Regions from separate parts of the Bacillus sp. ISL-39 genome, predicted to be linked through region 2. Evidence: riboswitches for the same ligand, from Rfam matches in the RefSeq annotation. Region 2 holds a riboswitch; each other region holds the start of a gene.

Region 1 (10,021 bases), on a different contig from region 2:
TTTCCAGGGAAACAAATAATCCTGCTGCAGCATGTATCCGGTTTGGTTCGCAGCATCCTTGACAGACTTTCCTTCCAGTTTTACCTGTCCATCGGTGGGCTCAATCAGCCCTGCTATAATCGAAAGCAGTGTTGTTTTGCCGCAGCCGCTCGGACCCAGGAAGGAAACGAATTCTCCTTCCCGGACATCGAGTGAAATATCATTCAGAGCAGTGACAGCGGATGTTTTTGTGAAATAAGTGTGATGGATCCCTGTTAATGTCAAAAAGTCCATTGGCTGCAACCTCCTGTTATTTCATGATTTCTTCTGCCACCTCAGTATTGACTAATGTGTCATGGCTGACTTCCTCAGGAAGTTCCCCTGCCTCATCCATAATGTCCTGCAGGTTTTTCCATTCTTCTTCATCGAGAATCGGGTCAGTTGCGAATGAACCCTGACTCTTGTAACGATCAACAACTGTTTCGATCAGCGACAAATCTGTATCTTTAAAGAAGGGCTGGATAACCTCCGCTGTTTCTTTGGCACTGTGTGATTCCACCCACTTCTGTGCCTTATGGACTGCGCGGGTGAATTTTTCGATTGTCTCCGGGTTTTTCTTCATGTAGCTTTGTTTGGCCATAAATGTGGTATATGGTACATGACCGGACTCAGTTCCGAAAGAAGCGACGATATGGCCTATGCCTTCTAATTCAAACATGCTGGCCTGCGGCTCGAAAAGCTGGACGAAGTCACCAGTTCCTGAAGCGAAGGCATTAGGTATGTTCGCGTAATCAATATTTTGGATCATCTCTAAATCTGCCTTTGGATCGATGCCGTGTTTCTTGAGGACGAATTCACCGACCATTTGCGGCATCCCGCCTGTACGCTGGCCAAGATAGGTAGCTCCTTTTAACTGATCCCATGAAAAATCATCGATTTTTTCTCGGGAAACGAGGAAGGTGCCATCGGTTTGCGTCAGCTGGGCAAAGTTGATGACCGGATCATTTGATCCCTGGGCATAAACATAGATGGATGTCTCAGAACCGACGAGGCCGATATCTGCTGCATTCGAGAGTACGGCTGTCATGGTCTTGTCGCCGCCCCATGTTGTCGTTAATTCAACTTTCAATCCCTCTTCCTCAAAAAATCCTTTTTCAAGGGCAACATATTGAGGAGCATAGAAGATGGAACGGGTTACCTCTGCAACTTTGACAGTCTGTACCTTGTCTTGACCGCAGGCAGCTAGAGGTATAATAAGTACAGCAACCAAAAATAAAGCAAAACCAGCTTTGAACCATTTTTTCATCATGATGCCTCCTAAAAATCTGTCTTAATTTGGGCTTACAGTATCGTATGAATCACCTAAAAATGTGTGAAAGCCTAGGAACCAAAATTGAAAAAATTCATATAAGAGGAGTGTTTACTTTGGAAAATGACGGGCAAATAATCTCAGCTTATAAATTTCCTTCCCCTAATCCTGCCATCGAGCTCGAAATGATCACTTATTATGCAGGCGGATTGCGGGTCAAGGGTCTTCTGGCCAGGCCTGCTGATGGAAGTGGTACAGAAGGATTTTTGTATCTGCGCGGCGGAATCAAAAATGTAGGCAAGGTACGTCCTGCCCGGATTGCACAATTTGCGTCCGAAGGATTCACGGTTTTCGCTCCTTTTTACCGGGGGAACCAGGGGGGTGAAGGGGATGAAGATTTCGGCGGTGACGATCGGGTTGATGCATTCGCCGGTTTCCAGTTTCTTCGATCCTTGCCAGGGGTGGAGAGGGTTCATATCTTCGGGTTTTCCCGCGGAGGTCTGATGGCCTTGCTGACGGCCATTCAGTTTCCCGAAACAGCCTCCGTCGTTACCTGGGGCGGGGTTACGGATATGGTTTTAACGTATGTGGAAAGAAAGGATTTGCGCAGGATGATGAAAAGGGTAATCGGCGGGTCACCGAAAAAAGTGCCAAGCAGATATAAATTCAGGACACCTTTGTACGAAATTGAAAACCTGCAGGCACCAGTGCTGCTCATCCACGGCCGCAATGACCGCAATGTATCAGCTGAGCATTCATACCGGCTAGAAAAGCGGTTAAAAGAGTTGGACAAGCCTGTGGAAAGCTGGTACTTTGATGAGTATACGCACTACTTTCCCCCGGTGATGAACCGGAAAGTGGTCACCGATTTAACGAATTGGATGAAATCACACGAATAACAATGATAAAATGAATATGAAATCAATGATGAACAACAGAGGAGCGAGTACGATGGGGATGCCATTAGAGTTGAATACAATGATCGTAACAAAGGGCCGGGAAAAGAGGCTCGAAGACAATTTCTTCTCTCTGAAAAAGGAAGGCTACAGGCTTTATCCAATTGACATTCCACTAGAAGTCAAGAAAACAATCGAAGGTGACCTCACAGGAACAGGCGTCATTTCAAAAGTCGAGTGGACCGAAAATGAGACAACAATTACTTACCAATTAGTTTCCTTAAATTCTACGAACTAAGGCAGGGCACATATTGTGCTCTGTTTTTTTGTATATAAATTTTAAATTTATGTTTTTGATTATCTCTTGACAACATTAAAGAACGAATATTATCTCTTTTTTGGCGAAAAATAAGAAAAAAAGGAGTTATGAATGACAATGGAACATAACCCTCAATTGACTTCATCAGAGGTTGCCGCAATGTGGGGAGCGTATATGCAGAATTCAATGGCTCACTGTATTGTTCAGCATTTTGCAAAGGTAAATGAAGATACCTCAATGACGGAAATCATCAATACTGCATTATCAAACTGCAAATTTGTAGTGGATCAAGTCAAATCGATTTTCGAAAAAGATCAACATGCACTGCCTATCGGTTTCACTCAGGAGGACGTCAATCTAGAGGCAAGCCGAGTGTATTCAGACCTTTTTGCATTGCGATATATTAAATATATGGCTTCGGCTGGAACAGTTGCATCAGCAGCTTTTCTGGAAGTATTGGCCAGGAATGATGTAAGACAATTATTTTCGAAGACTTCTGAGACATTTATGAAACTTTATAATGATTCCTGTGACTTGCTTCTAAAAAAAGGTACATTCGTACGCTCACCAACAATACCTCCAATGGAGAAAGCGGAATATCTTCAGGATGAATCATTTTTATCGAGTTTAATTGGAAGACACCGTCCGCTTACCGCTGTGGAACTGGCTCATATATCTAAAAATACAGAGACAAATTCCATTGGCAGAACCTTTTTAGCAGGTTTTTCTCAGACAGCCAAATCACCAGAGGTTCGAACGTTTATGGAAAGAGGTTCTGAAATAGCTGCTAAGCATGAATCGGTATTTAGAGAAATTCTAATACAAGATGGGGTCCCGCTTCCAAGTACCTGGGATTCAGCGATTTCACAATCAATTGTTCCGCCTTTTTCCGATAAGCTGATGATGTTTCAAACCAACAGTTTGAATGCTATCAGTGTTGGTGGTTACGGAACAGCAATGGGAGCAAGCCTAAGAAAAGATTTAGGCGGAGATTATACAAGACTTGTGACTGAAATCCTTCAATATGCAAATGACGGGATTAAAATAATGATTAATAACAGATGGATGGAACAGCCTCCGCAAAATGTCGATAGGGAAGCATTAAGAAACAGAAGTAATTAGTATGAATTGCCATAGTTAGCTTTGTTTTTTCACGTTAACCAATAGATTGGAGAAAAGAAAAGGCCATTTCCGTTTGGAAATGGCCTTTATGTCTATTTCGCTGTAGGTCCGCCTTTTTCTTCGATCACGGATGGTACGTTTGTGAACTTTTTGAAGTTTTCACGGAACTTGCCTGCGAGTTCGTTTGCTTTTGCGTAGTATGATTCTTTGTCGCTCCATGTTTTGACGGGCTGGAGGACATCGTCAGGTACACCAGGTACATGTGCCGGAATATCCAGGCCGAAGATTTCGTCTTTGACGGTTTCGACATTGTTCAGTTCGCCCTCAAGTGCTGCCTGGACCATTGCGCGTGTGTAGGCCAGCTTCATGCGGCTTCCTGTGCCATACTCCCCGCCTGTCCAGCCTGTGTTCACGAGGAAGACCTTCGCATTGTGCTCGTCAATTTTTTCACCGAGCATTTCCGCATATCTTGTTGCTGCAAGCGGAAGGAAAGGTGAACCAAAGCAAGTCGAGAACGTTGCCTGCGGTGAAGTGATCCCGCGCTCAGTTCCAGCGAGCTTTGATGTATATCCGCTCAAGAAATGGTACATTGCCTGTTCCTTCGTCAGCCTGGCGATTGGAGGCAAGACTCCGAAAGCATCAGCAGTCAGGAAGACGATCGCGTTCGGATGACCGGCAATGCTAGGGTCTACGATGTTATCGATTGCCTGGATCGGATAAGCTGCACGAGTGTTTTCAGTCAGGCTGCCGTCATCATAATCCGCAACTCGGGTCTCATCATCGACCACGACATTTTCAAGAACAGATCCGAAGCGGATTGCATCATAAATCTGCGGTTCTTTTTCCTTCGATAAGTTGATGCACTTCGCGTAGCAGCCGCCTTCGATGTTGAAGACACCGTTAGCTGACCAGCCATGCTCATCATCACCAATCAGGCGGCGATTGTTATCAGCTGACAGAGTTGTTTTTCCGGTTCCGGACAAGCCGAAGAACAATGCAACATCTCCTTCGCGTCCCACATTTGCAGAGCAGTGCATGGAAAGGATGCCGTTTTCAGGAAGCAGGTAGTTCATCACGGAGAAAATCGATTTCTTCATTTCGCCCGCATATTCTGTTCCGCCGATCAACACGACGCGCTGTTCAAAGGAAACGATGATGAATGTCTCGGAATTCGTTCCATCAACCTCTGGATCCGCTTTGAAAGTCGGTGCAGATATGACCGTGAATTCAGATTCATGGTCTGCAAGCTCTTCCTCAGTTGGACGGATGAACAATTGATGTGCGAAAAGGTTGTGCCAGGCGTATTCGTTGATGACCTGGATCGGAAGGCGGTATTTCTTGTCAGCGCCAGCGAATCCTTTGAATACAAAAACTTCTTCTTTTTCTTTAAGGAAATTCAATACCTTATTATATAGCTTTGTAAAAGATTCCTCGGAAATCGGCTGGTTGACAGAACCCCAGTCAATTTTATCCTTCACTGACTCTTCTTCGACAATGAATTTATCTTTAGGTGAACGGCCAGTATATTTACCAGTAGTCGCTCTGACTGCACCAGTTGAAGTCAGGAGCCCTTCGTTCCGGTTCAGGACCTTTTCAACAAGCTGGGGAACGGATAACTGCACCTGTACATTGCTTCCTTTTAATAATGCTGAAAGTTCATTTGATATTCCTACAACATTCATCGGAGAATACCTTCCTTTTTTAAAAGATTAATAATTTGTAAGTGTTTACATCTCGTTATTAGTATAACACATTGGTTCAATTAATCTATACTAATGATTCGGAAAATTACCTTGTACCTCACTTGCGTTATATAATTCTTTCTTTATATAGTCAAGCAAAAAGGGTTCATTTAAGTACCTTTTTATTATACAAAAAAACTTTCAACAACAATCGACAAAATTACCGAGAAAATCATTGACATGCAATTATAGTTTCGATATGATTTGTCCTTGAACGGATACTCTCTTATCCCGAGCTGGTGGAGGGACAGGCCCAATGAAACCCAGCAACCTGCAAACGTGAAAAAACAGCCTTTGGAATGCTGATCTTTTTCCGGGCAAAGGTGCTAACCTGACGCAAGGGAACTGCCCTTGAACGATAAGAGCGAAAGGCGCGGATTTAAGCAAAAACCTTTCCTCGTAAATGGAGAGGTTTTTTATATTGCTTTTTTCTGTCCGATGCATGGAAATGCTGCTGGACTGCCTTCTTAGGTGTCATTGCTCCCGTGGGTGAAATTAGGAAAAAAAGACATTCACCATGAATCCTAAACAAATTTTTCTAATAAAAACTCAGCGTTTATTTCATACTACATAGGGAATGAGTACCGTATCAACCCGGGGTCTGTATTGGGACAGCCTCGATCAATTTTTATAAATAAGGGAGGAACTCAGATGTCAAACAAACGCCGTTTGTTCACTTCTGAATCAGTAACAGAAGGCCATCCGGATAAAATCTGCGACCAGATTTCTGACGCGATTTTGGATGCGATCCTTGCAAAAGATGCTAATGCACGTGTTGCTGCTGAAACATCAGTTACAACAGGACTTGTACTTGTTGCAGGGGAAATCACTACATCTACATACGTAGACATTCCGAAAATCGTTCGTGAAACAGTCAAGGAAATTGGCTATACTCGCGCGAAGTACGGTTTCGACTCTGAAACATGCGCTGTATTGACTTCAATTGACGAGCAGTCTGCTGACATCGCAATGGGTGTTGACCAGGCGCTTGAAGCACGTGAAGGCCAAATGTCCGATGCAGAAATCGAAGCAATCGGAGCAGGAGACCAGGGCTTAATGTTCGGGTTTGCCTGCAACGAAACGAAAGAGCTAATGCCGCTTCCGATTTCATTGGCACATAAGATTTCCCGCCGCCTGACTGAAGTGCGCAAGGAAGAAATCCTTCCATACCTTCGTCCAGACGGAAAAACTCAGGTAACAGTAGAGTACGATGAGAACGACAAGCCAGTCCGCATCGATACAATTGTTATCTCCACTCAGCACCACCCGGAAGTTTCGCTCGAGCAAATCCAGCGCAACCTTAAAGAACATGTCATCAAGCCTGTTGTACCAGCGGAATTGATCGACGAAAACACAAAATACTTCATCAATCCAACTGGCCGTTTCGTAATCGGCGGACCACAGGGTGATGCAGGTCTTACTGGCCGCAAGATCATCGTAGATACTTACGGCGGATACGCTCGCCATGGCGGAGGCGCATTCTCTGGTAAGGATCCTACAAAAGTTGACCGTTCAGCTGCATACGCTGCACGTTACGTTGCGAAGAACATTGTAGCTGCCGGCCTTGCTGAAAAAGTTGAAGTTCAGCTTGCATACGCAATCGGTGTTGCTCGTCCGGTATCCATCTCAATCGATACTTTCGGAACAGGCAAAGTAAGCGAAGATGTATTGATCGACGTTGTAGAAAGCAACTTCGACCTTCGTCCTGCTGGAATCATCAATATGCTTGACCTGCGCAAGCCAATTTACAAGCAGACAGCTGCTTATGGACACTTTGGCCGTTCTGACGTTGACCTTCCATGGGAGCGTACAGACAAGGCAGAGACGCTTCGCACCCAAGCACTAGATAAATAAAAAAGTACAAAGGGAGTTGCATAGGAATATGTAACTCCCTTTATTATTTGCCGTCTAATCAGGGAACACTCAAAAACTCGCCTGGTTTGCACCTGGTTCAAAAGGTGTAAAATAGAGTATTACCTTAAATTTCCCTTAGATTTTACTGCAAAAATTTTGCGTTTAATGATAGTATTAGATGGTATGTTTTTAGAAAGATGCATTTCTTTAGGTTCTTTGTTATAAAAATCGCGCCTTGAGCGGAAATCAGCGCAAAACTAAATTTTTTCTGAAATGAAAAACTAAATTTTTTCTGAAATGGAGAAGGTGAAGTACATAATGTGTGGTTTTATCGGTTGTGTACATGAGAATGCACAGGAATTCAGCGGATATAATAAGCAGCTGTTTAAAAATATGAATAATATCATTACCCATCGCGGGCCTGATGATGATGGATATTTCTATGATGAGCATATCCAATTCGGCTTCCGCCGTCTGAGCATCATCGACCTTGAGGCTGGCCATCAGCCCTTGACCTATGAAAATGAGCGTTACTGGATCATTTTCAACGGGGAAATCTACAACTATCTTGAGCTTCGTGAAGAGTTGATTGAAGAAGGGCTTAGCTTCGAAACTCACTCGGATACTGAAGTCATCATTGCTCTATACAGCCATCTTAAAGAGCAGGCTGTCGACAAGCTGCGCGGAATGTTCGCGTTTGTCATCTGGGATAAGCAGGAGCAGGTTCTTTACGGTGCCCGTGACCATTTTGGCATCAAGCCATTTTTCTACTTTGAAGATGGCGACCGCACGTTCTTTGGTTCTGAGAAAAAGAGTATCCTGCTTGCACTGGAAAACGATGTCCTTGATTACAAGGCTCTCCAGCATTATTTGACATATCAGTTCGTACCAGAGCCGAATACAATGTCCGAAGGCATTTACAAGCTTGAACCGGGGCATTATTTTACAAAGAAAATCGGTTCACCGATGGAAATCAAGCGTTACTGGAAAGCGAGCTTTTCGCCAATCCACAAAACGGAGGATGAATTCACGAAGGAGATCAGGGACGTCCTGTTTGAATCCGTAAAAATCCACATGCGCAGTGATGTGCCGGTTGGATCATTCCTTTCTGGCGGAATTGATTCTTCGATCATCGCGTCGATTGCGAAGCAGTACCATCCTGGAATCAAGACATTCTCTGTTGGTTTTGAACAGAATGGCTTCAGCGAAATTGACGTCGCGAAGGAAACAGCCGATCGACTCGGTGTCGAAAACATCAGCTATGTAATCAGTCCGCAGGAATACATGGATGAACTGCCGAAAATCATGTGGCATATGGATGACCCGCTTGCCGACCCGGCAGCGATCCCTTTGTATTTTGTTGCCCGTGAAGCACGGAAGCATGTAACGGTTGTCCTTTCAGGTGAAGGAGCGGATGAACTGTTCGGCGGATACAATATCTACCGTGAACCGCAGGATCTTGAGATGTTCAAAAAAATCCCACAGGCAGGGAAGGTCATGCTAAAAGGCATCGCGAAAATGATGCCAGAGGGAATGAAGGGGAAAAGCTTCATTGAACGCGGCGTGACGCCAATGGAAGAACGTTATATCGGAAATGCGAAGATGTTCACTGAAAAAGAGAAGAGCGAGCTGCTGCACGTATATAACGGCCAATACGATTACAGGGATATCACGAAACCTCTTTACAGGGAGAGCAGAGGATATGACCCGGTTGATACGATGCAATATATCGACATTCATACATGGATGCGCGGCGACATTTTATTAAAAGCTGATAAAATGACGATGGCTCATTCACTGGAGCTTCGTGTTCCGTTCCTGGATAAGATTGTTTTCGAAACAGCTTCGAAGATTCCTACAAGCCTGAAGACGGCTAATAATACAACGAAGTATATCTTACGTAAAGCGGCTGAAGGTGTGGTTCCTGAGCATGTGTTAACCCGCAAGAAGCTGGGCTTCCCGGTGCCGATCCGCCACTGGCTGAAGAATGAAATGAATGAATGGGCAAAGAATATCATCAAGGAAAGCAACACAGAGCATCTCATCAATAAGTCATACCTTTTGAAGCTGCTGGATGACCACTGCCAGAACAAGGCGGATAACAGCCGCAAAATCTGGACGGTATTGATGTTCATGATGTGGCATGATGTGTATGTCGAAAAAAAATACTCCTACCAAAAGGAGTATGAGGCTCAAAAAGTATTGCAGTCTTAATAATCAGGGAAGGTAGGTAATGGCCTGCCTTCCCATTTGCACCCAGGCTTCCACGAAGTCCTTCATGGGTGCTTTTTTATTTTTTTCGCCCGTTAATGGGTCATTGAAGTAAATGAAGTGTTCATCATAGCCTGTAATCAGGACTGAATGCTCCTTCATGGTTACTTTCACGGGTCCATCAGGCGTATACCATGTCTGGAAAAAGCTATCGTCCAGTTTTCTGTATTCGGTGTTCGTGATGATCCAAACCGGCCGGCCATCTGACAGGTGGATTTTCAGCTCCTGTAATTCTGCGCCCGTCAAATCTTTTATTTTGCCGGGAAGATACTGTTCTGCCAGTTCGGCAATCGGCTTGTGATAGACTCCAAGTCCTGGTTCTGTGTAGGTGTACATATTGCCGACAAACCCTTTATTCGGATCGCCAAAATAGATTTTGCCATCACTAAGACGATATTCGGCAGGGTTTTTCTTCACTTCTCTTGCGAGTGTCAGCTTGTCAGCCTCCACCCCTTGATGCTGCAGAAGCATGGCCAGGCTTGTGACCTCACATCCTCTTGGGAGCTCAGGCATTTGCCAGATGATCGGC
Region 2 (10,021 bases):
AAATAACAAGTCCTGTTAACAGCCTTGTGTCGGCATCATCGATTATAGCGTGGAATGAAGTATTTCCAGGGACCATTACCGCGTCGGCAATTCACGATGCCGAGAATCTTGTGCTGAATTCGCGCGAATACCATGATGGCTACGAGGATAGCATGCAGCTATTTGAAACAATCATTAAATGGGCAGAGAATCATGAGATAGAGGTAGGCAACAGGATTAAGTGGCTGGTTCAGGAGCTGCAGGAATCCAATGTCCATAATCTGCTGATCGCCGGTTTATCTGGCAATGGAAAGTCATCCTTCGTCAATACCATTATTGGGGAAGAACTGATCACATCTCCTACTGCGGCGGTCATCCGGTTCACGAACGAGGAGAATCCGGAAATCTATGAAATCACCGATACGGACGTCCGCCAAATCACGGATATCGAGGACTTCAAGGAAAGTGCAGGAGTTCGCCGACAGAACCATAAAAATGAAACGATCATTGATTTCAGAGCTGAGTTTCCGTTCCTGCGCGACCATGGACTGGCGCTGATTGATACTCCTGGAGTCAATCGCAATAACTATGACAATCACCCGTTGTACAATTACCTGAGGTTTGCAGATAGCTTACTTTTTGTGCTCAATGCCAATGATCCTTTTACGGAAAAAGAAAGGGAAATCCTCTCGAAAATTTCAGAGTACTTCCCGCAGCTTCCAATACACTTCCTGTTGAACAAAATAGATTCAATATACAGTCAGCAGGAGGCAATAGAAGTTTTTGACCAAACATGGGCTGAAATCAGCCAATACTATCCTGACGCAAAAATGTTTGCTTTCTCAGCTAACTATGATCTAGGCAAGCAGCTGAAAGATTTCTCTGATTTTATTAAAACAAACAACAGGACATTCGACATCGAGCAGGAGCGCACAGCAAAACTGCAATTCTTTGTCAGAAGGGCCATTACGTATTTGCTTGATAAACGGATTGAAATTGAGAACAACCATATGGAAATAATTAACTGGAACGAAGAAATGGTGAGCAAGCTGAACGGTGCCATCAACCAGCTGGGAGACATTGAAGAAGAGAAATCGAAATCCATTCAGAAGTCATACCGTAAAATCAAGGATGAGACCCGTGCGGAAATCATTGAAAAAATCCCGGAGATCCTTCGCAGTTGTTCTGAATTGGTGACAGAGGATACCGATTTCGGAAAAATCCATACTGAAATGGATGAAGCAATGAACAAGAAGATTAGGGAATATCTTGATGAAACCGTTTTGCCGAAATTCCATGAAGATTTGCAGGGCTGGATTCAGCATTCGAAAGACGAATTCGAGCATAGCCAAAACTACTTGAATGAAATGGCCGAGGGCTTTAACTCGATGTATGGAGATGAACGGATCAGTCTTGACTGTGATTTCAGGGTGCTTGATGACTGGCGCCGCGATGCAAGCCGGATGACGAACGGTGTACACTATGAAAATGTCAACATCATGAACCGCCCGACGCCGCAGCAGTTCTTCCTGAAAAGCGCCGGCAAGCTGCTTGGCGTGCTGCCGCAAAATAATGCGATGCTTTATAACCGTTACAAAACCTATCTGGAGTCAGAAGACTATTATGATATCGGCGTAACCATCGCGAAAAGATTCCTGCAGCAATTCGAGATTTTTGAAAAATCGATTGAACGCGATGTGAATCTGTTCTTCAAAAACCCATTCAATGTACTGGAAGAAGCAGTAGAAGAAGCCAAATCGGAAATCGATTATGGCAAGGCGGAACTTGAAAAAATGAGGATCAACCCGGAACTGTACCGCGACCCATTGACACTGTACGAAGTAAAGCTCCGACAGTTTGAATGGATGACCGCGGCAGGCAGAGGTTAAGCGGAAAAGGAGGATTCCGATTTGGGGTCTTCCTTTTTGCTGCTTGAAGTAAAAAGAATAAAATTTAATTTTCATAATAATATTGACAATATGAGTATAGGAGTTTAAAGTAAAATTTATCGATTTGCAACATTTACTCAATAAAGAAATTCTCTTATCAAGAGTGGCAGAGGGACTGGCCCTGTGACGCCCAGCAACCGTTCCAGATGGAATTGGTGCTAAATCCTGCAAAACAATTTTTTGTTTTGAAAGATAAGAGAGGAATCCGACTTTGCATTTTATTGCGTTTGAAACCTCTCTTTTCTGGAGAGGTTTTTTTATTTGTTTTAAATAAGCAAATCAATCAAAGGGGGAGAATCAGATGAAAAAAGGAATTAAAAAAGTATTTTTAGGTGTTGTTGCTTCTGCTTTGCTGCTGACAGGCTGCGGCGGCGGAGAGACGAAGACGGCCAGCGGACCTGTAGAAGGTGTTCCTGATCGATTTGCCAAAGGGGAGAAAGTCAAAATCAAAGTCATCCGCAAGATTGGCGGAGATGACCATACAGCGCAATTTTTAGCCGGAGCGAAAGCAGAAGGGGAAGCGCTCGGCTTCAAGGTAGATGTCTTCACAGCGAATGGAGATACAGCCAAATTCCATGATGCAATCAACCAGGGGCTGCAGCAGGATTATGATGGATTCATCATTTCCCATGGAGATGACGCAGCTACTGTAGATGATGTAAAAAAATTAGTTGAAAAAGGCAAAAGCGTCGTAACTTTCGATTCAAATCCGGATTTGGCTCAGGTAGAGGGAGTCACACTTACATCCCAGGATGATGAGGCTCTCGCCACGCAGGCACTAGACCAGCTTGTGAAGGACCAAAATGGAGAAGCGAATATCGTTTACCTCTGGGTTGATGGCTTCCCGCCAATGGTCAGAAGAAATAAAGTTTACCAGGAAACCTTGAAGGCAAATCCAGGAATTAAAGAGGTTGAGAGATTCGGAGTGGCCGCTGCTGATACAAGTGTCCAAACGCAGAATGCTGTGGCCGCGATGCTCAATAAGCATCCAAAAGGAGAAATCGACGCAATTTTCGCAACGTGGGACGCTTTCGCGATCGGCGCAGCACGTGCCATTAAGGAAGCTGGCCGCGATGAAATCAAGATCTACGGAATTGATGTTTCCAATGCTGATCTGCAGGAAATCCAGGGAGAAGGCAGCCCATGGAAATATGCAGCAGCTGTCGATCCGAAGCTGATCGGGGAAGTGAATATGAGATTGCTGGCGAAGAAGCTGGCTGGCGAGGAAACACCAGCAACCTATGACCTTGAAGCATCACTGATTTCACAGAAACAACTGCAGCAGTCAAAAAATCCGGTGAACATGGTCAATCTTGCTGAAATCATCGAAGGCTGGGGCGAATCAGACGCATTTTTGGAAGATTGGATGGAGAAATTGAAGGATCACTATAAGAAATAACCAGTAAAAAGGTTGGTTTAGAATTTTATAGCGACTTTTTCCATTTTATAGCGACTTTCCCAATTATATAGCGACTTTTCCCATTTTATAGCGACTTTTCCGATTTTATAGCGGAAATCTCATTTTTATAGCGAATTGGAAATTTCACGCGATTTTTTCCAGTTCAGCGAACAAAGCAGACACTCTCAAAAAAAAGAGTGTCTGTTTTACAGATTGATAGGGAGGAGGAACCTGGATGAAACTTCAAATGAACAACATCAGTATTGATTTTCCGGGGGTGCGTGCGCTGAACGATGTTAATTTCAGCACGGAAACTGGCAGCATCCATGCGTTGATTGGCGCGAACGGCGCGGGTAAATCGACATTAATGAAGGTGCTTTCCGGTGCCCACAATCATTACACAGGGGAAATCCTGCTAGGTGGCGAGAGTGTGGAAATCAGAACGCCGGCTCATGCGCAGAAACTCGGGATTCAGACGGTCTACCAGGAGGTTGATACTGCCATCATCCCGTCGCTGACTGTTGGAGAAAATATCATGCTCAATCACACGGTGCAGGCAATGAAAAACAAGCACTGGGTGAATTGGAAGCAGCTTTTCAAACAAGCAGAGGATATTCTATCAGGCATGAACCTTCAGATTCCTGTGAAAAAGCTTGCCGGTGAGCTGACGCTTGCGGAGAAACAGCTGGTCCTGATTGCGCGTGCGATTTCAAGTGATTGCTCCTTCTTGATCCTTGATGAACCAACCGCTCCGCTCAGCCACACCGAAACATCAGAATTGTTCCGGATTGTCAGGAACCTGGCTAAAAGGAATGTGGGCATCATCTTCATCTCCCATCGAATGCCCGAGATCTTTGAGTTGTGTGATGAGCTGACCATTATGCGAAATGGCGAGCTGGTTGTGAAAAAAGGTATTCCTGAAGTCGACACTCACAAGGTGATTGAATACATGCTTGGGCGGAAGCTGGAAGACCAATTCCCCGCAAGGGTCAGCACGTTTGGAGATACCCTGCTGGAAGTCGAAGGTATAACTGATGAGGACAAGGTGAAAAATACTTCCCTCCATGTTAAAGCAGGGGAGATTGTCGGGCTGGCCGGCCTCGTAGGAGCGGGAAAGACAGAGCTGTGCAAAGCGCTGTTTAGCGCGGCACCGATAAAGAGCGGAACTGTAAAACTAAAAGGAAAAACCCTAAAGCTTACGAGTCCTCATGCTGCTGTAAAAAGCGGGTTGGCACTGGTGCCTGAAGAGCGGCGCAAGGAAGGTGTCCTTGTCGCAGAATCCGTTGCCTCCAACCTGACAGCGGTCAACTTAAAAAAGTTCTCCCGAATCTTTAGTTTTATCGACAGGCGGGCTGAAAAGAAAACGGCTCAGGAATACATAAAGGCTCTAGGCATCAAAACTGCATCGGAAAATGCCAAAGTTGAAAATCTCTCAGGCGGGAACCAGCAGAAGGTAGCGATTGGCAGGTGGCTGATTGCCGATGCGGATGTGTATATCTTTGATGAGCCAACCAAGGGTGTTGATGTAGGTGCGAAGCGGGATATTTTTGAATTGATTGCCCAGCTTGCAGCTCAAGGGAAGGGTGTCATTTATGCATCCTCCGAGCTGTCAGAAATCGTCGGCATCACGAATCGGGTTTACGTGCTCTATGACGGTGAACCAGTCAAGGAGCTTGAAACAGCCGCAACAACAGAAGAGGAACTTTTATTTTATTCAACAGGAGGAAGATAGGATGGAAGCGAAACTCCCATTGAAGCAAAAACCAACACCGAAAAAGACATTCGAACTGTTCCAGTTCCTATATAAATATGGGACGATTATGACAATCTTTGTCCTGGTTGCAATCTTCGCGGCAGTCAATCCTTCTTTTATCAACGGCGATAATGTCATCAATATCCTGCGTTCGATTTCAATCGTGACCATCATCGCGATCGGCATCACCATCTCCTTGACAGTTGATGGCTTTGATTTATCTGTCGGCTCTGTCGCATCCCTATCAAATGCCATTGTCATCTCGATGTTCGTCTGGTTCTCACAGAACACTCTGATTGCCGTACTATCGGCGATCGCAGCCGCCTTGATTGTAGGGGCACTCAATTCATTGATGATTGTGAAGCTGAAGATTCCGGATATGCTGATGACACTGGCAATGATGTTCATCATCCAGGGAACAGCGCTGACTTATACGAAAGGCGCTACGGTTTCAGAGAATATGATTCTGCCTGATGGAAGTTTTTCAACAGGAACGATCAGCCCGTTTTTCGCTAAAATAGGGCAGGTTCCGTGGATCATTTTGATCATGGCGATTGCTGTCATCATTGTCCATATATTCTTGACGTATACAAAGCACGGCCGCTACATGTATGTGATTGGCGGGAATAAAGAGGCGGCCAGGCTTTCGGGTATCCCGGTCAACCGCTATAAAACAGCTGCCTACCTGCTGTCTGCTTTATTTGCCGCAATTGGCGGCATTGTCCTTGCTTCACGTGTTATGACTGCCGAAATCAATGCCGGGTCGCCCTATTTAATGGATTCGGTTGCTGCTGCCTTCATTGGCTTTTCCGTTCTTGGAGCGGGCAAGCCGAACGCATTCGGAACCTTTGTCGGAGCCGTGCTCATCGGCATTTTGCAAAATGGCCTCGTCATGATGTCGGTCCCATACTATGCGATGGATATCGTGAAAGGGACTGTGCTGGCCTTTGCCCTGGGGATCACTTACTATAAGCAAAAACATTGATGAGAAAATAAAAGCCGGATTTGGCAGCGACCAAGATCCGGCGTTTCTTTTGTCATATCCCTATTCTTCAAAAAATGGCCGATTAGCGTAAAAATACATCCAGCCCATCATGATACCACCGCCGATAAGATTGCCGATCGTCACGGGAATCAAATTATGGATAACGCCTTCAAAAGTAACAGACTGAGGGTCGTCCAAAACCATGCTGATGGCAAATGTACACATATTGGCGATGCTGTGCTCATAACCGGAAATAAAAAAACAGTAGACAAAAAACACCATTGCGAACATTTTTGCTCCGTCGCCCTTCATTGACATAGGCAGGAAGAACGCCAGGCAGACGAGCCAGTTACAGAGAAAACCCCTGAAAAAAAGCTCTGAAGCTGGCGCGAGTGTCTTTTTTTCAGCTACACTCAACAAGAAACCATTTACCGAATGGTCATCAAACAATCCTGTTGTATAAATTAAAAAAGCAAAAGCAGCTGCGCCAATGATATTGCCGATATAGCTGTAAATCCACATCCTGGCCACCTGCAGCCAGGCCATTTTCTTCCTCAAAGCTGTAAATGTATAGTAAAACGTGTTTCCTGTGAACAGGTCTCCTCCGCCATAGGCAATCAGGATAATGGCGGCACCAAAGGTGATGGCCGCAATTGGGTAGGCAAAGGGGGAATGCTCGACATAAAAAGGGTTCCCGGTCTTGAATGCGACAATCACACCTAAGCCTATGAACATCGAAGCAAGGGCAGCCCTTGCAAGATAACGTATTTTGCTTTGCTTAAAAATCTTTTGCTTTTTTAAGGCGAGTTTCTCAACTTCCTCCAATGCTTGTACTTCCATTTTAAAATCACCACGTCTGTCTTTAATATGAACCATATTCTATCCTAAACCTTCTGGCCATATGTAATTGTTCCCCAGGCTGACCATCTAAATTGAATAGATGGAAAAAAGACTGAATTTGTGAAGATCCAGTCTTTTTTGCCTGCTAAAATGTATCTCTAACGAACTGGGGATTGCGCTGCATGGAGGCAAACAGGACAATGCCGCTTACGAGCAGCAGGCCGCTTGTCAGGACGAATACCGAGGTGAAGCCGAAGTAACCCGCAAGAAAACCGCCAAGTATTGGACCTACAATGTTCCCGAAGAAACGGAGACTCGTGTTGTAGCCGAGTACCTCTCCCTGCATGGCCACCGGTGCTTCCTGTCGGATGTAGGCAACCCTGACTGGGATGATTCCGCCGATGGTGATTCCGAGCAGGAACCGGATCAGGACCAGCTGCCAGATGTTACCCACAAAACCCCCTGGCAGATAGATGATCGCTGATAAAAACAGGAGCACAACAAGTATTTTTATATAGCCAACCCGGTCGGCAATTTGCCCCCATTTCCGTGCCATTAACAAATTGCCGAGCCCTGCTGCTGAAAAGGCGATTCCAGAAAAGAAGGCGAGGTTTTCAGGCCCGTGCAGCTCACCCACATATAGCGACAGTATTGGCTGGATACTGAAATGGGCAATCTGGACAAGCATCGACATGAGCAGGACATTCACCATGATTGGGTTTTTGAAGATATGCTGAAGAACTTCTTTGCGGCTGTAATTTGTTTTGGTTCCTTTTGTGATATCGACTCTGTATTCCATGACAAAGAATACGAGCAGACCCGAAAGGACGATAAAGGCCGAGGTTGATTGGAAGGTTACCGCGTAGCCTAGAGAATCGGCAAGGACCCCGCCGATCATCGGTCCTAGAAGGGCGCCGGTTATACTGCCTGTCTGGAGAGTGCCTAATACCTTGCCGGCCTGTTCCTTTGATGTCTGTGTTGAAATTAGAGCCTGTGACACAGGAATAAAGCCTGAGAATAATCCCATGAACATCCTAAGTAAAAATAATTCCCATACAGAATTGGCTAATCCTAACAGGAAAACCGAAAAACCCATCCCGAAAGCCATGAATATCAGGATCATTTTTCGGCCGAACCGGTCTCCCAGCCTTCCGATTGCCGGAGAGAATAGAAATGCAGTAACGAATGTAATCCCGAACGTCAATCCCGACCAGTTCTGAACATACCTTTCTGAAAAATCACCGAACGTCTCAATGTACAAAGAGAGAAAAGGCATTACCATTGTCATGCTGCCGGCGATAAAGAAATTCGCGAACCACATAATCATCAAGTTGCGTTTCGCCTTTTGCTGCTGGGTCATTCCATCAACACTTCTTTCTCAGCACGAATATTTCGCTTTTCTAAATATGATACCAAATTTTTGCTCGAATGAAAACCAATCGAGCAAGCAGCGCCTTTTTAGGATACGCAGATTCCGAAAATTGTCTAGCTCTGACGCCGGTCGGAGCTAAGTAAGCTTTTTACGCATATTTTCTTAGTACGAGATCCATTCGAGCAATTCAATTCGATTGCCAAATGGATCGTGGACATAAATCCTGTTCGCACCTGGCAGATTTTCGTCTTTAATATAATCGACTCCTGATGAAGTCAAATGTTCTTTCAATCCTTCGATATTTTCGATTTCAAACGCTGGATGTGCTTTGCGTGCAGGTACAAATGGCTCCTCAATGCCTACATGTATTTGGCAATGGCCATACTTAAACCATGCGCCGCCACGCTTTTTCAGCACTGCCGGCTTTTCAATTTCCTCAAACCCCAATATTTCCCCGAAAAACTTCCGGGCCTGATCTTCTGAACCCTTAGGTGCTGCAAGCTGTACATGATCAATCGTTTTGAATTTGAATGGCATAATGATCCCTCCCTGATAAAATCTTAATCCAAAAGGAAACATAAGGAAATAACAAGGTATGAATCTATAAATATAAGTTTTTCTTATCACCATAAAAAGTAATACAGGCCTATCTGATTACATATAAATTATTAAAGTTCTGTACGTTTTTTAAAAGAGGGGGCTATCAGAATGAAAAAAAGATTTCTTGCCATTGTAATGATGGCAATCATGGCACTTGTAGTTTCGGCATGCGGAACAAGCTCAGGCGGAGGGGGATCCGAGGCTGAGAAGAAGGAGTTAAGGGTGGTCACGGACGCAGCATATGCACCATTTGAGTACATGGAAGGTGACAAGATTGTTGGTTTCGACATTGATTTCCTGAAGGCTGCTGCAAAAGAAGCAGGGTATGAACTGAAATTTGAGAATGTCGGCTGGGATCCGATTTTTGTTGAGATCAAGAGCAAGCGAGCTGATCTGGCAGTATCCTCGATCTCTATCAATGATGAGCGCAAACAGACATATGACTTTTCATTGCCATATTTCTTATCCACCAATAAAATCCTTGTCCGCGAAGACAGCGATATTAAAAGCGCTGCAGATCTGAAGGGCAAGGTCGTGGCTGTTCAAAACGGAACAACCGGACAGGAAGCAATGGATAAGCTCCTTGGCAAGAACAACAAGGATATCAAGAAATTCGATAACAACAACCTGGCAATCATGGAAATGCTCTCTGGAGGAGCAGATGCAGTCGTTGCCGATAACGGCGTAGTCGAAGTATATGCAAAAAATAACCCGAATGAAAAGCTGAAGGTGATTGAAGACAGCGGCAGCTTCGAGGCTGAATATTATGGAATCCTGTTCCCTAAAGGCACAAATCTGAAGGCGGACTTTGATAAAGCAATCAAGACAATCGTCGAGAATGGCACATATGAAAAAATCTATCAAGAATGGTTCGGCCAGGAGCCTAACCTGGAAATGCTGAAAGCGGAACAGGAAGCATCAGAGTAATTTCTCATAAACTATGAATCTTCGATGATGCGTAACTCTTGAAAACAGCGTTACGCATTTTTTTGTAGAGCTTTTTTCGCAAACTTAGCTGCTTTTACAGCCCAAGTGATTAAAAATAAAGTTCCGGTTCAGAAGTCACATCGAAAAGAGCCCGATACCTTTCAGAAATGCAAGATATGTCCAAAAGGCAACAGTCAATGCAATTGTAAACTTCATC
Region 3 (10,021 bases), on a different contig from region 2:
AGATGTGAGGAATAATCGTTATATACTTGGTGAGGGTTTTGAAGCTAAAGCTGTTTCAGATGCTTTAAGGCTTCAGCTAGATGTAAATCGAATGGATCATATTAACGTAGTTGCTATTGAGAAAAGGAATGAGGTGATTGTACAGGTACCGGAAGCGAGTGGTGATTTGGAAAAAGTTATTGAGAGCTTTATGTCAAGTTACCAAACACAAATCATACAGGAATAAAAAGTATCCCCGGACGAACCGGGGATCCTTCTTAAAATGGATCATTATTAGTATTAGAATATGATTCAATTGCATGCTGCAGGGCATTATAGGCTTGTCCGAACGCGCCTGCGGAAGGAATATCACCTGCATTCTCAAGAGCCTGTTCTGAGTGTTTGGCTTGACTTAATGAGCGGATAACATCTTCAATCATTGTGCCTTTGTCACCGTATTGTTCCTTTGCATCCTGAAGCTGGCGAATGCTCTGACCTAAATCATTCGATTCAGGATTTGTATAAGCCTTTTCTAGCTCACTTCTGATTTGCTGTAAAAGTTCCTTCATTAGTTGTCCCTCGTTTCGAAATATTTGTGCCATTGAGTATCTTTACCGATAACAATAGTTGTTATTCGGGATACTTAAGGTCAGAATCCTCAAATCGATAAAACCCAGTACTTTAAAATACTGGGCTTCGATTCCTATTAAGTTTTCAACACATTGAAATACCTTGCGTCTGGATGGGAGAAGACCATAGCTGTGACCGATGCCTCGGGCTCCATCATGAATCCTTCGGTTAAATTAATCCCGATATCTTCTGGTTTGATCAAGTTGAAAAGCTTTCTTTGATCTTCCAGGTCTGGGCAAGCTGGATATCCGAATGAAAATCGCTGGCCTTGATACTTGGCGGCGAAACGGTCCTTCATTGTCATAGCCGGTGTGTCCGGGAAACCCCAACGATCACGGATTTGGCGATGGATCAATTCCGCGAATCCTTCTGCCGTTTCAAGAGCAAGTGCCTGGAGTGCATGGCTTTCCAGGAATCGCCCTTCGTTTTTCAGCTGTTCTGCTGCCTGGCGAATTCCTGCACCTGCTGTCACTGCGAACATTCCGATGTAATCCTTTTCGGAATCACTGACAGGGCGGACAAAATCTGCCAGGCATAATCCAGGTGAAACCTCTTGTCGCGGAAATTCAAATGTTTCTGCAATTTGATCGGGTTTTTCAGGATTAAATACATACAGCCTATTTCCATCTGACTGGGCAGGGAAGAACTGATAAACGGCCGCAGGTTTAATCCAATTATTTGTCTTGGCTTCTTTTAAAAGGGATTGGACTACTTCCTGGAGCTTGACTGCCTTTTCATTGCCATCAGCCAGCAGTCTTTCTACCTTTCCCTTTAGTCCAAGGTGATGCCCCAGAAGCATTTGCTGGTTTACATAGGGCTCAATATGGGACAGGGAGTAGGATTTAACAAGGTGCCTCTTTGTATCCTGCGGGATGAATACCGGTGCCTTTGCTGTTACCTTTGGACGTTCTAAAACGGTTGTGGCAGAAGTTCGGCCCGTTGTCGTATAGTCCTGCTTATCCATCGCAGCTTCTTTCTTAGCCTTTTGTTCAGTTAAAAATTGTTCGTACCCGTCCGGCTCCTGCAATTGATTCGCAATCGACAGCCCATTCATCGCATCTTTTGCATATAAAACAAGTCCGTCATACTCCTTAGCGATTTTCGTATCAGTGAATTTCCTTGATAAGGCAGCGCCGCCCACAAGGATAGGAGTGTCGATGCCAGCCTGTTTCATATCATGGGCAGTCAGCACCATCTGCTGTGCAGATTTAACAAGCAGTCCTGAAAGGCCAACGATATTTGGTTTTTCCTTTTTAATCGCCTCAATAAGGGCAGTTGGTGTCACCTTGATTCCTAGATCGACAACATCATAACCATTATTGCTGAGGATAATATCCACCAGGTTTTTGCCAATATCATGGACATCGCCCTTTACAGTCGCTAGGAGCACCTTTCCCTTTGCTGCTGTTGAATCATTTTTCTCCATATGTGGCTCTAAATGGGACACAGCCGCCTTCATGACCTCTGCACTCTGAAGGACCTCCGCCACAATCAACTGGTTGTCATTGAACAGCCTGCCAACTTCTTTCATCCCGGCCATCAATGGACCATTGATGATATCAAGCGGGGCAGAGTAGGCTTCAAGTGCATGATCAAGGTCGGGAAGAAGGCCTTCTTTCGTTCCTTCAACTACATAGTAGGAGAGTCTTTCTTCAAGCGGCATATCAGGCAGGGTGCTTTTTGTTTCTTTCTTTTTACCCCGATAAAAATCGGTGAATTCCGCAAGAGTTTTATCGGTTGTATTGAATAATAAATCTTCGGCCATTTTAACTTCTTCAGAACTTATTGAAGCAAAACGCTCTAGTTTTTCCGTGTTCACAATTGCGTAGTCTAGGCCAGCCTGGGTGCAGTGGTAAAGAAATACTGAATTTAACACCTCACGGCCAACAGGAGGGAGGCCAAAGGAAACATTGCTGATTCCAAGAATCGTTTGTGTTTCCGGGAAAGTTTCTTTGATTCTCCTGATTCCCTCCACGGTCGCTTTCGCTGATCCAATATATTGTTCATCCCCGGTGCCGACTGGGAAGACAAGCGGATCAAAAATCAAGTCCTGTGCCGGTACTTTATATTTATTGACAAGAAGGTCGTATGACCGATTGGCAATTTCCAATTTTCTTTCAGCGGAAACTCCCATACCTTCCTCATCAATCGTTCCTACCACGACAGCTGCACCATATTTGTGGATAAGGCGTGCAACTGATTCGAACCTTTCTTCGCCATCCTCCAAATTGATGGAATTGATGATTGCCTTACCCTGCGAATAACTCAATGCTTTTTCAATTACCTCATCATCAGTAGAGTCAATCACAAGCGGCGCTTTCACTTTTTTAACAACTTCCTTAATAAAACCTTCCATATCTTGAAGTTCATCTCTGTCCGGGTCAGCCAGGCAGATATCGATGACATGGGCTCCATTTTTCACCTGAGCCCTCGCTATTTCTGCTGCTTCCTCCAGTTTGCCTTCTGAGATCAGGCGTTTGAATTTTCTGGAACCGATCACGTTCGTCCGTTCACCAACCATAATTGGCCTTAGTGTTGGATCATCATAGATGAAAGGCTCAATCCCCGAAACCATATGCAGCTTATTTTCTTCCGTTTGCCTTGGCGGGCGTTCCTGCATTTTTTCCGAAATCGCCTTAATATGTGCAGGAGTAGTGCCGCAACAGCCGCCAACAATATTAAGCCAGCCTTCACGGGCAAAGTCAGATAGCTTCTGAGCGAGCGTGTCAGGCGTTTCATGATATTGACCTTCCTCATCAGGCAGCCCAGCGTTCGGATAACAGCTGACAGCAGCAGTCGAAAGGGAGGACAGGGAACGCAGATGTTCCTGCATGAACTCCGGTCCGGTTGCGCAATTAAGTCCGATCGCAATCGGATTCATATGCTGGACTGAAATATAAAAAGCTTCAATAGATTGGCCAGCAAGTGTCGTGCCCATTGGCTCAATTGTGGCAGAAATCATGAGAGGTAGTTCTTTGCCACTTTTCTGAAATGCACGCTGGATGCCGGTATAAGCCGCTTTTACGTTCAACAAGTCCTGGCTCGTTTCAAGCAGGAGCAAATCGACATTCCCATCGATCAAGCCAAGCGCCTGTTCTTCATAGGAAGCAGACATTTCTTCAAAGGTTGAGCCACCGGTCACGCTTAGTGTTTTGGTAGTCGGACCCATTGAACCAGCCACAAATCGCGGCTGGGAGGGAGTGGAGGCCTTGTCAGCCGCTTTCCTGGCAATAAGGGCGGCTTCTTTGTTGATTTCATAAGCTCTATGGCCGATGCCATATTCATCAAGGACCAGGCTCGTAGCACCGAAGGTATTGGTCTCCACGATGTCTGCACCGGCTTCAAAGTATTCCCGATGGATATTTTCAATTACTTCCGGAACAGTTATATTCAGGATTTCGTTACAGCCGTCATATTCTTCTCCGCCAAAATCTGCGGGGGTCAAGTCTGCCTGCTGGAGCATCGTTCCCATCGCTCCGTCCATGATCAGGATTTTATTCTTCATCTGTTCAGTTAACAAGGTTGACATTCTGTTTCCTCCTCTTTAGAAGGCTGCTGCACTCATTAGCGTAGCTCGATAACTCAACACTCATCTCATAATTCATAAAAGGTGTGATGATATAGATTCCGTTAAACAGTTCTGCTGCAGCCTCAATCAAACCTTTTGTAATCGCGATGCCTTCCTTTTTGGACAGCAGCGGTTCATTATTGAATTTCGCCATAATGTTGAGTATTTCCTGTGAAATCTTGATGCCGGGAACTTCATTATGAAGGAATTCAGCATTTCTGCTGCTTGTTAGCGGCATGAGTCCGATATAAACAGGGGCATCAATATGCTTTGTTGCTTCATGGACCTCCAAAAGCATTTTTTCAGAGTAAACTGGCTGGGTGATGAAATAATCTGCACCAGCGCGGATTTTCTTTTCCATCCTCATGACAGCCTTTTCGATGGAACGAACATTTGGATTGAAGGCAGCACCAATAGAGAATGCACCTTTTTGTCCTAAATCTTTTCCAGAATAGGAGAGACCATCATTAAACTGTTTGATCATCTCTATTAGCTCGAAGGAAGAAACATCAAAAACAGACGAAGCACCAGGAAAATCACCGACACGGGCAGGGTCACCCGTTACGGCTAACACGTCATGCAGCCCGAGTGTATGCAAACCCATTAAATGTGACTGAAGGCCAATGATGTTCCTGTCACGGCAAGTTAAATGTACAAGTGGTCGCAAACCGATTTTTTCTTTTACCAGATGGCCGATAGCTGCATTTGAAATTCTGGGTGAAGCAAGTGAATTGTCTGCAAGGGTCAAGGCATCAATACCAGTATCCTTTAATGCTTTTGCTCCTTCAAAAAAGCGTGTCGTATCCAGTTTTCGAGGTGAGTCAAGCTCCACGATTACGGATGGACGTTCTTTCACCACTTGATGAAGTGGAGCTAAAGGTCTTTTTACGTCAGCGGGTGTGACAACAATTTTCGGCTTCTTTGCAGGGAGTTTCTTATCCAACACTGGCGGCAACCCTTTTAGCTCATCAGCAAATGCTTTGATATGTTCTGGAGTCGTTCCGCAGCAGCCGCCAATCAGCCTGACTCCCTGGTCACGGAAGCTGCGGGCAGACTTGCCGAAGTACTCAGGATTGCCTTCGTAATGGAATTTACCATCTGTGTAGGCAGGCAGTCCGGCATTCGGATAGGCGGAAAGGAAGGCCTTTGATGGCAGCTCTATCTGCTCAAGACTGGAAATCATATGATGGGGACCAAGTCTGCAATTCAGACCCACAAGATCAGCGCCAAGATCCTCTAGTCTATTGAAAACTTCCTGAAGCGGGGTCTGGTCCTGCATGATTCCTATTTCCTGGAGGGATACCTGAGCAATGATTGGCAGGTCGGTCTCCTTCCGGGCTATCTCAAGAATGGTCTCGATTTCTTCCATATCATAAAATGTCTCTAATAAAAGTCCGTCTACGCCCTCAAGGAGTAAACAGTATAGCTGCTCCCTGAAGCTTCTTTTAATTTCCTCAATCGGGATGGCGGAAGGCCTGATTCCCCGGTTGCCGCCAATCGTGCCAAGTACATACGCATCAGTGCCTGCAGCCTGTCGGGCGAGCTTTACCGCCGCACTATTAATCTCTTTTACCTGATCCTCGAGCCCATATCTTTCAAGTTTTATATAATTGGCTGCGTATGTGTTCGTCTGGATTAAGTCGGCACCCGCATTTATATAGGCCTTATGAATCTGTATTACTTCTTCAGGATGGGAAATGTTCAACTCTTCAAAACAGATACCGGCTCCATAAGAGTGGAGGAGAGTGCCAATTGCTCCATCGGCAATTAATATTTCATTTTCCAGTCGTTTCAGGAAACTCATTAGACTTCCTCCTTTTGTGCTGCTAAAGTTCCTATGTAATCAAAAGCTTGCTCAAAGTCCGCAATCAAATCGCCGGCGTTTTCCAGCCCGACAGAGAGTCGAAGGAGGCCATCAGTGATTCCACGCCTTTCTCGTTCGTCCTGCGGCATGGCCGCATGTGACATTTTTGCAGGGTAGGAGAGGATGGATTCTACTGCTCCAAGGCTGACTGCAAAAACTGGAAGTTTCACTTGTTCTATAAATCTAGTTAAAACCTCCGCATCTTCCAGTTCAAATGAAAGAACCGCTCCTGGCCCATATGCCTGCTGGATCTGAAGGTCTGACTGCGGATGATTCGCAAGACCAGGGTAAAAGACATCCTTGATTAAAGGCTGCTTCTTTAAAAATCCAGCGATTTTCTTTGCGCTTTGCTGAGATTGGTTCATTCTGACTGACAAGGTTTTAATGCCTCTCATGACAAGCCACGCATCCTGAACCCCCAGGACTGCCCCGAACGAGTTCTGCAGGGAATAAAGCCTATTGGCCAGTTGTTCATCCTTAACTACCGCCAGACCCGCCACAGTATCACTGTGGCCGGAAAGAAACTTTGTGGCGCTGTGAAGGACAATATCAGCTCCAAGTTCAAGCGGACGCTGCAAGTATGGAGTCATGAAAGTATTATCAACAAATGTAAGTGCGCCGTGTTTCTTCGCTATTTCGCTGATCGCTTGAATATCTGTTACCTTCAACAGCGGATTAGAGGGAGTTTCAGCATAAAATAATGCAGTATTTGGCCTAATCGCTTGTTCTACCGCTTCAAGGTCTGTCATGTCCACAAAAGTATGCTCAATTCCAAAACGGTTCAAAACATTAGTAACCATTCGATATGTCCCGCCATAAACATCCTCGGTGATGACTACATGATCTCCCTGAGAAAGAAGCAAAAAGGCAGTTGAAATGGCAGCCATCCCGGAAGAAAAAGCAAAACCTCGTACACCGCCCTCTAGCTCGGCGATTATTTCCTCAAGTGCCTCTCTGGTTGGATTAAGGCTGCGGCTATAATCATATTTTCCGAACTTGTCTGCCGACGGCTGGTGGAAGGTTGAGGCATGCTGGATCGGTACGCTTACTCCACCGGTTGCAGGGTCGAATTTATGCTTGTTATGGAGCAGATGGGTTTCGAATGTATATCTGCTCATATCGCTTCTGCCTCCTGGCTTGCCTTTTGGAATGCGTCGTCTAAATCATTTATCAGATCGGCAACATTTTCGATTCCCACAGAGAATCGAAGCAGTCGGTCACAAACCCCGGTTTTTTCACGAATTTCAGCTGGGATATCAGCATGTGTCTGAGTCGCAGGGTAGGTAATGAAGCTTTCGACGCCACCAAGGCTTTCTGCAAAAGTAATGGTTGATAGACTTTTAAGAAACGGATTGACCATAGCAGGAGAGTGTACTCTGAAAGAAATCATTCCGCCTCTGCCTGGATACAAGACATCCTTCACTGCATGATGATTCTGCAAATAATCTACCAGTTCCCTGGCATTTTGCTCGTGGCGTTCCATCCTTAATGCCAGTGTTTTCATCCCGCGAATGAGCAGCCAGGAGTCGAAAGGACTTAACACCGCACCACCGCCATTATGATGAAGGAAGAGGGAATCACATATCTGCTGTCCCCTGGCAACGATGAGCCCTGCAAGGACATCATTGTGACCTCCAAGATATTTAGTTGCACTATGGATCACGATATCTGCACCTAAAGCCAATGGTTTTTGCAGCAGGGGGGTGTAGAAGGTATTATCCACAATCAGCAGAATACCGCTCTCTTTTGCGATATTTGCGATGGCTTCAATATCAGCCTGCTCCATCAGCGGATTTGTCGGCGTTTCTACAAAAAGAGCCTTTGTCCTATGATTGATTGCGGATTTGATTTCGTGTAGATCTGCCATGTCAGCATATGTACTATTTAACCCCCACTTTTTGAAACCCTGCTCAAGAAGACGGTAAGTTCCTCCGTATAAATCCTTAGAGACAATCCATTCATCCCCGTGTTCAAATAAGGACAGAACGGTCCAGATTGCTGCCATTCCGGAACTGCAGGCAAATCCCCGTTCACCTTCCTCAAGGTCTGCGATCGCTTTTTCAAGAATTTCACGAGTAGGGTTGCCAGTGCGGACATAATCATATCCGCTCGATTGGCCAATCCCTTCGTGGCGGTATGCCGTCGTTAAATAGATTGGTGGGTTGACCGCACCTGTTGATGATTCACTTCTGTTGCCAAGCTGCGCTAACTTCGTATCGATTTCTGCCAATGTATTCACTCCTAATGAAAGATAGTCAGATGGCAATTTTTGTTTTATGAAAAGACGAGATAATCGACTTAAAAGGGACTTGATCTACAATTTTGCAGGAAGTCGGTTACGAGAAGTCCCTAATAAAACAAAAAAGCCTTCTTAAGAAGAAGACTTTTACAGTTGATAGCCATTCTTCTTATCTGCCAAGTTTTTAAAACTTGCTGGAATTAGCACCTTTTCAACAAAAAATAGTTGAAGGTTGCTGAAGCTTCACAGGGCCAGACCCTCAGCTTCTCTGGATAAGATTTCATATTATTGAATTATTAAATTTCTCTAAATATTACAGCCATTATTGCAGGATGTCAATCATTTTATTAAAGCAGTGAAGTATATATGCAGAAGATTCCTATAGTGTCAGTTTAATTAAAGTATCCGTCATGGCATAGTGATTCTGTTTTGACAGCTTTTCAGTGTGTGTGGCCAAAGCTGTCAAGATTCTGCGGGTTTTGTGACAACTATTCTGGTTTCGAGGTCAAAGCTGCCAAAATTCCCTTTGTTTTGTGACAGTTTTTCATGATCCTAAGCCAAAGCTGCCAAGCTTCAGCAGACTCAATCCAGCTTACTCAAAACCATAATTCTATTCTTTCATTCAAACGAGAAAGCGCGGGAGCATCAGCATTGAAAAACTGGCTCACAAGAATAAATGAGCCAGTCTTACTAAATTTAAAGTTATTAATATATTCCTACAGCATCAAATGCTTTGTTGACAGCTTCAACTTCTGCCGAAGCTACACCATACAGGTCTTTTGCTGCTTGTACAGTTCCTGCCCGTGCCTGGCTGAAATTCGTGGAAGAAGTGAAATACACAGTGTTTGCACGGTAGAAGATCGCTCCCATTTTATCTGTTCCGACTCCCGGGACCGATACTCCATAATGTGAACCGCCTTCGCTCAGAAGGTAGGCAGCTTTATTGATGATTCCGCTGTTGATATGGACTCCGCCATTGTCGGATGTTCCAGTATAACGTTTCGAATAGTGATCCGGATCACCATATTTTGTAGGGTCACTCATTGAACGAAGGGCGTCACCAGCCGTATTTGGAGTGTAGATATCTTCGCCAATCTCGAAATCTGGGTTATTGTTGTCATGGAATTCAGCAAGTGTGCCGAAGATATCGGAAATCGCTTCATTCAATGCACCTGATTCATACTGGTAAACCAGGTCAGAACTGAAATCAGTCACAGCATGTGTCAGTTCATGCGCCACTACGTCAAGAGCACCGGAAAGCGGGATGAAGGTAGCGCCATCTCCATCACCATATACCATTTGCTGCCCATTCCAAAATGCATTGTTGTAGCTTCTGCCGTAATGGACTGTGGAATTCAGCGCTGCGCCATTGTTGTCATATGAATTCCGGCCAAAAGTGGTTTTATAGTAATCATAAGTGAGGCCTGCATAGTAGTGGGCATCTACTGCGGCTCCGTCATAAGCAGCGTTCAGGTTATTATCCGCATCGACCCAGAGGGAACCTGGCGTTCTCTGGCGGTTCTTGGCATCATAGGTGAACACACCATTTCCGCGAGTATTGTCCTGTAAGTAATAAGAGCCATTTGAAAGAAGCGTGTTCAACGACTTCGTGTCACCCAGCACTCCGACACCTGATCCAACCGTATCTGCTCCGTTTAAAGAAGGATTGTTTTTTCCAGCAGTATCAATGGCGTTGTATTTATTAATAATTTCACCTGTAACAGCGTTGATAAAGTACTGG

The links. Region 2 has a riboswitch for S-adenosylmethionine ahead of J7E37_RS06490 (sugar ABC transporter substrate-binding protein). Riboswitches for the same ligand answer to the same signal wherever they lie in the genome.
Region 1: it holds a riboswitch for S-adenosylmethionine, as region 2 does, so the genes downstream of both, metK (methionine adenosyltransferase) here and J7E37_RS06490 (sugar ABC transporter substrate-binding protein) in region 2, are expected to answer to the same signal.
Region 3: it holds a riboswitch for S-adenosylmethionine, as region 2 does, so the genes downstream of both, J7E37_RS08055 (methionine biosynthesis PLP-dependent protein) here and J7E37_RS06490 (sugar ABC transporter substrate-binding protein) in region 2, are expected to answer to the same signal.

Annotation. Positions count from the first base shown of each region.
Region 1 is NZ_JAGGQM010000011.1:2,651-12,671, forward strand. It holds gene J7E37_RS10455 (ABC transporter ATP-binding protein) at 1-273, opposite strand, end outside; gene J7E37_RS10460 (ABC transporter substrate-binding protein) at 290-1,285, opposite strand; gene J7E37_RS10465 (alpha/beta hydrolase family protein) at 1,474-2,187, shown strand; gene J7E37_RS10470 (DUF2584 domain-containing protein) at 2,240-2,482, shown strand; gene J7E37_RS10475 (DUF3231 family protein) at 2,615-3,625, shown strand; gene pckA (phosphoenolpyruvate carboxykinase (ATP)) at 3,718-5,307, opposite strand; SAM riboswitch class I at 5,591-5,732, shown strand; gene metK (methionine adenosyltransferase) at 6,019-7,221, shown strand; gene asnB (asparagine synthase (glutamine-hydrolyzing)) at 7,540-9,435, shown strand; gene J7E37_RS10495 (C39 family peptidase) at 9,439-10,021, opposite strand, start outside.
Region 2 is NZ_JAGGQM010000005.1:73,273-83,293, reverse strand. It holds gene J7E37_RS06495 (dynamin family protein) at 1-1,868, shown strand, start outside; SAM riboswitch class I at 2,020-2,127, shown strand; gene J7E37_RS06490 (sugar ABC transporter substrate-binding protein) at 2,230-3,327, shown strand; gene J7E37_RS06485 (sugar ABC transporter ATP-binding protein) at 3,563-5,059, shown strand; gene J7E37_RS06480 (ABC transporter permease) at 5,061-6,065, shown strand; gene J7E37_RS06475 (formate/nitrite transporter family protein) at 6,126-6,905, opposite strand; gene J7E37_RS06470 (MFS transporter) at 7,051-8,265, opposite strand; gene J7E37_RS06465 (VOC family protein) at 8,440-8,814, opposite strand; gene J7E37_RS06460 (basic amino acid ABC transporter substrate-binding protein) at 8,986-9,804, shown strand.
Region 3 is NZ_JAGGQM010000007.1:25,191-35,211, forward strand. It holds gene J7E37_RS08030 (hypothetical protein) at 5-226, shown strand; gene J7E37_RS08035 (hypothetical protein) at 258-548, opposite strand; gene metH (methionine synthase) at 686-4,138, opposite strand; gene J7E37_RS08045 (bifunctional homocysteine S-methyltransferase/methylenetetrahydrofolate reductase) at 4,119-5,981, opposite strand; gene metC (cystathionine beta-lyase) at 5,981-7,159, opposite strand; gene J7E37_RS08055 (methionine biosynthesis PLP-dependent protein) at 7,156-8,271, opposite strand; SAM riboswitch class I at 8,447-8,559, opposite strand; gene J7E37_RS08060 (M4 family metallopeptidase) at 8,986-10,021, opposite strand, start outside.